Linked DNA regions of Prochlorococcus marinus str. GP2. The protein of the gene in region 1 interacts with the protein of each later gene in a pairwise test. Links are inferred from orthologs where the notes say so. Each region holds a gene or a part of one and is shown in the gene's direction. Other genes may lie near its edges.

Region 1 (2,979 bases):
GGAACGATCCTAGGATCTTTGCCTTGGTATTACTTAGGAAAATTAGTAAATGAAAAAAGACTTTCAAGCTTTCTAGACAAAAAAGGAAAATTTTTAGGAATTTCTTCGAATGATTTAAACAAAAGTAAAAGGTGGTTTGAAAAATATGGGACCTCTTTGGTTTTTTGGGGCCGATTAGTGCCAGGAATTAGAACTTTAATTTCAGTTCCTGCTGGCATAGAACTTATGCCATTAAGGAAATTCTTAATTTGGACTACATTAGGTAGCTTGATTTGGGTTGCACTTCTCACTTATGCAGGTTATTTTTTTGGTGAAAATTATCAAATTATTGAAACTTATTTAGATCAAATTAAATATTTTGTGAAGCCAATTTTATTTTTAATTTTCTTATATTTTTTTATAAAACTGATTATTAGATTAGTTAGAAAAAATAGTGATTAAAAAGGGATTTCACTAGAGTTACCTTCGTTAGAATACTGTTTATTTTCAGACTCTTTTCGCGAGCTCAGCAAATTTAATCTATCTACTCTCACGACTGGTTTGTATCGATCTTCCCCAGTATTTTTATCTTTCCAACTATCAATTTTAAAGCTTCCTGTAATTCCAATAAGGGATCCTTTTTTAACATAATCTGCTGCTATTTGAGCTTGTTTGCCCCATATTTCTAAATTAAACCAGTCTGGCTCTTCATCCCTGCTTCTTCTGTTCACTGCAAGAGTGAAATTCGCTACGATACTGCCAGATTCAAAATATCTGACATCTGGTTCTCTTCCAGCTCTACCTACAAGATTAATGGTGTTAATTTCCATAAGAAAATTTTTTTTAATAATACTCATATTTTTAGGTTTTGCTCAAAGTTTTGCGTGCTATTCATAACCAAACGAAAGAATTGTGAGAGCTAAACAAAAAATAGATATATTATTTAAAAAAAGTATTCTTTATTGTGATTTTTAACAGATTTAAATTTTCTAGAGACATTGGCATAGATTTGGGGACGGCCAATACTCTCATACATGTATCCGGTAAAGGAGTAGTTTTACAAGAGCCTTCTGTAGTGGCTATGGATTTAGAAGAAGGGATTCCACTGGCTGTTGGTAAAGAAGCAAAGTTAATGCTTGGAAGAACACCTGGCAATATAAGAGCTGTAAGACCATTAAGAGATGGGGTCATCGCAGATTTTGATGCGGCAGAGCAAATGATAAAAACATTTATCCAGAAATGTAACGAAGGCAAGGGAATAGTAGCTCCAAGAATAGTAATTGGCATCCCAAGTGGAGTGACCAGTGTAGAGCGAAGAGCAGTAAGAGAAGCTGGGTTAGCAGGAGCAAGAGAAGTTCACTTAATTGATGAACCTGTCGCAGCAGCAATAGGAGCATCATTACCAGTAACTGAACCAATTGGAACTATGATTGTTGATATTGGTGGTGGCACTACTGAGGTTGCAGTATTAAGTTTGGGTGGAACAGTATTAAGTGAATCTGTTCGAATAGCTGGCGATGAAATAAATGAATCAATTGCCCTGTATCTTAAAAAAGTTCATAATTTAGTTGTTGGAGAAAGAACCGCAGAAGACATTAAGATTAAAATTGGATCTGCTTTTCCTGATGATGATTTTGATAAAACTACCTATGAAGTAAGAGGTTTACATCTTTTATCTGGACTGCCTAGATCAGTAACTTTGACATCAGGAGAAATAAGAGAAGCAATGGCTGAAACACTTGGCAAAATTGTTGAAGCTGTAAAAAGAACTTTAGAGAGAACTCCCCCCGAACTGGCTGCAGATATTGTAGATAGGGGTATTATGCTTGCAGGGGGAGGAGCTTTAGTAAGAGGTATTAATGATTTATTAAGCGATGAAACAGGAATTTTTACTCACATAGCCGAAAATCCACTGTTGTGTGTAGTAAATGGTTGTGGGGAGGTTTTGGATGATTTTAAAAAACTTAAAAGAGTTGTTGATACTCCAGATTTTATAAGGAATGCGATAAGAGATTAATGCTATGTTAGATATCCGAAGAATTTCTTCTAGTCGTTGGTGGCATAAGAAGAAAAATTGGATATTTTTTGGCATTTTTTTATTTTTAATTTTTGTAAGAATATCCAAAGGATCCATCTATAAAGATCTTTATTATTTTATTTCAAAGCCTTTTTGGCCTGGTCAATTTCAGCAAGAAATTATTCTTGACAGTATAAACCAAGAATCTTTAATAAAAATAAATCTTATAAAAAAAGATAATACAAGATTAAGGGAAATTTTATCTCTTCAGGATTCTTCTATTGATGATGCTATTTCAGCTGCAGTTATCTCAAGAAAAACTGGAAGTTGGTGGAGACAAATCATATTGAATAAGGGTTCAAGAGACGGAGTCGAAATTGGTAACACAGTTATCGGCCCGGGTGGATTATTAGGAAGAGTAAAAAATACTTCTTTATTTACATCTTCCGTGACATTATTAACCTCACCAGAAAGTAAGGTAGCCGTATGGATTGATAGAATTCAAATTAATGGATTACTTGTTGGGGTAGGAGATGATTATCCTAGCTTAATATTATATTCAAAAGATACTGATATAAAAGTTGGAGATTTCATATCATCATCCCCTGCTAGTACGCTACTACCTCCAAATATTCCTATCGGTATAGTTCAATCGATAGATGAGCAATTTAAAGCAAAAAAAAGAATAAAAATAGCACTTTTAGCAAAACCTAATGTTATTGATTGGGTGCAAATTCTTAAATTAAAAATTTAATGAATAAATTTTTCGAAAAGAAATTTCCTATAGTTCTGTTTATTTTTATTCCAATTATTTTTTTATGGCACCCTAATTGGCTTGGCTTTCAAGGTTTTCAGCCATACTGGCCTTTATTTTGGTTGTTGCCGTGGTCAATGATGAATGGATCAATTAATGGACTAATGTTTGGTTTGTTTCTAGGTTTAATTTTAGATTCTTTAACTCTAGAAAATAATTTTACTCAAAT
Region 2 (2,862 bases), 270 kb from region 1 along the record:
GGACATTAGAATTTATGGAAGCGAATTATTCTCACAAAATGATTTGGTAAAAAATTCATCCTTAAAATTTCCAATCCGATTAATTCTTATTGAAACTAAGCTTTTAGAAAATGAGTTAAAACAAAATTTATCACTCAAGAATGTTTCGGTAAATAGAGAATTATTTCCTTTTGGTTTGAAAGTCAAAATTAAAACTAGGACTCCAATAGCTTACGGCGAAAAAATATTAAATAACGAAAAAATTTTAGGCTTTATTGATAAAGATGGGATTTTTATTGATAGAAAAAATGCAGACGAAAAAAATTTAAACAAATTAAACCTTCAAGTTTTTGGATGGAAAGAAAAATTTAAAAAGACAATATCTGAAATTTTAATAGCCCAAGACAATTATAAATTAAATATAGTTAAGATAACTTTCTCTCCAAATGGATTTTTATCTATTGAGGAAAAAGATTTAAAAACAATATTGTTAGGATTTAATCCGAATTTAATCAACCATCAATTACAAATTATCAATAACCTTAAAAATGAATTTGTGAAAAATACCTTTTCTAAAAAAATAGATAATATTGATCTTACTGATCCAAATAAACCAAAAATAAAAGTGTTCAAACCCTAATATTTGAGATGAGATTTCAAATATTTTTTTTTAATTAATGTAGTGTTGATAAGGGTTTAGCATTTAAAACAAAATTTTTATTAAGTAAATATTTTAAGGATTTTCCTCAACAAATTCCTACAGATGAGCTTTGTAAGTTCATAATGCACCCAATACTAGTATTAGATCCTTATTAAGAGATGAGCTTCGGTAACAATCCAAACTTTGATCAATCAACAAACATCCTTCCAAGTCAGAATGCCAAAATTGAAGTAATTGGCGTTGGCGGTGGTGGAAGTAATGCTGTAAACAGAATGATTGATAGTGAACTTGAAGGAGTTTCATTCAGAGTTCTTAATACTGATGCCCAAGCATTACTGCAGTCCTCTGCAGAGCGCAGGGTTCAATTAGGTCAGAACTTAACGAGAGGTCTTGGAGCGGGAGGTAATCCAAGTATCGGTCAAAAGGCAGCAGAAGAATCTAGAGATGAACTTCAACAGTCACTTGAAGGCTCTGACTTAGTTTTTATAGCAGCAGGAATGGGTGGAGGTACCGGCACAGGAGCAGCTCCAGTAGTTGCTGAAGTGGCAAAGCAAAGCGGTGCATTAACAATTGGGATAGTAACTAAACCTTTTTCTTTCGAAGGCAAAAGGAGAATGCGTCAAGCAGAAGAAGGAATTGCGAGATTGGCTGAAAACGTTGATACCCTTATTGTCATACCAAATGATAGGTTAAAAGAAGTTTCTGCAGGTGCTTCTATCCAAGAAGCTTTTATGAATGCGGATGATGTATTAAGAATGGGAGTGCAAGGTATAAGTGAAGTAATTACCCGCCCTGGTGAGGTTAATCTTGATTTTGCTGATGTGAGATCAGTTATGACTGAAGCTGGCACTGCCCTTCTTGGCGTAGGTATTGGATCTGGTCGATCTAGAGCTATAGAGGCTGCTCAAGCTGCAATTAATAGCCCATTACTTGAAGCGGGAAGAATTGATGGTGCTAAAGGTTGCCTTGTAAATATAACTGGAGGAAGAGATTTAACTCTAGATGATGTGAACTCAGTTGGAGAGGTTATTAGCGATGTTGTAGATCAGGATGCAAATATTATCGTTGGTCAAGCGGTTAATGAAGATATGGAGGGTGAGATACAAGTTACAGTCATCGCAACAGGTTTTGATACAAACCAGCCATTGAAGCAACAAAGAATTAAAAACAGATTATCTAATCAATCTTTTTATGGTGTTTCTGACAATAAAGATACAGGAGCAAATATTCCAGAATTTTTAAGGTTAAGGCAAAATAAAAAAGATATAGATTAAAAGGTAAAATAGAGTGACTCGGTTATCTCGCCTGCCTCAAGCATCCCTTGTGGCTGCTACCTTCCGGTCCTGACCAGGTTTAGGCGTTAAAACCGCGAAAGGCCGAGTCATTGATATTTTAGCAATTCTTGATTAAAAAAGATACATAAAATTCTTATGTTACCTTCAGAACTCGTTAAATATAAAGAAAAATCTCAAAAAATTATTGCATTAACAGCTTGGGACTCCATCTCAGGATCTATTGCAGAACAAGCTAATGTAGATCTTGTCTTAGTCGGAGATTCCTTAGCAATGGTTTGTTTGGGATACAAATCCACATTACCACTAACTTTAGAAAACATTATTTATCACACTAATGCTGTTTCAAGAGGGTTTAAAAAGAGTATTGAAGAACAACCTTTAGTTGTTGCCGACATGCCTTTTCTGACTTATCAATGTGGAGAAGATAAAGCTGTGGAGTATGCAGGGAGAATAATTCAAAGCACTTATGCGAAAGCCGTAAAGGTAGAAGGGGCCGAACCAGAAATACAAAAAGTTATTTCTAGATTAATAAGAATGGGAATCCCTGTTATGGGTCATATAGGTCTCACACCGCAAAGCTACTTAAATCTAGGATTAAAAAAACAAGGTGAAAGCCTAGAAAGCCAAGAAAAAATAAAGAAAGAAGCCTCTATTCTTGAGAAATTAGGGTGCTTTTCAATAGTTCTTGAACATATTCCTGAGTTGCTTGCAAAAGAAATACAAAAAAACTTAACAATTCCCACAATAGGCATCGGAGCAGGTAATGATTGCGATGGCCAAGTAAGAGTTACTGCAGATTTATTAGGCCTTAATGATGATCAACCACCATTTTGCCAACCGATTATTCAAGGGAAGAATTTGTTCAAGGAAAAATTAAAAAAATGGGTAGATTCTGAAAGACTTAATTAATGTCTTCCCACCACTTAA

Evidence for each region.
Region 2: the proteins of EU91_RS00600 (region 1) and ftsZ interact in binary tests that used the Escherichia coli proteins (3 or more experiments, as listed by UniProt). The link is inferred for Prochlorococcus marinus str. GP2 from one-to-one orthologs.

What each region holds. Positions count from the first base shown.
Region 1 is NZ_JNAH01000008.1:340,391-343,369, reverse strand. Bases 69-2,969 are described here. They hold EU91_RS00600 (rod shape-determining protein), read left to right. Parts: upstream 69-943; coding sequence 944-1,996; downstream 1,997-2,969. Other genes in these bases: EU91_RS00610 (hypothetical protein), read left to right, coding at 2,750-2,969; mreC (rod shape-determining protein MreC), read left to right, coding at 2,001-2,750; EU91_RS00595 (single-stranded DNA-binding protein), read right to left, coding at 438-809; EU91_RS00590 (DedA family protein), read left to right, coding at 69-441. Outside these bases: more of EU91_RS00590, read left to right, coding at 1-68; more of EU91_RS00610, read left to right, coding at 2,970-2,979. UniProt on the Escherichia coli protein: Forms membrane-associated dynamic filaments that are essential for cell shape determination. Acts by regulating cell wall synthesis and cell elongation, and thus cell shape.
Region 2 is NZ_JNAH01000008.1:72,304-75,165, forward strand. The notes cover bases 73-2,856. They hold ftsZ (cell division protein FtsZ), read left to right. Parts: upstream 73-798; coding sequence 799-1,914; downstream 1,915-2,856. Other genes in these bases: EU91_RS02010 (cell division protein FtsQ/DivIB), read left to right, coding at 73-619; panB (3-methyl-2-oxobutanoate hydroxymethyltransferase), read left to right, coding at 2,071-2,844; hemW (radical SAM family heme chaperone HemW), read right to left, coding at 2,837-2,856. Also shown: more of EU91_RS02010, read left to right, coding at 1-72; more of hemW, read right to left, coding at 2,857-2,862. UniProt on the Escherichia coli protein: Essential cell division protein that forms a contractile ring structure (Z ring) at the future cell division site. The regulation of the ring assembly controls the timing and the location of cell division.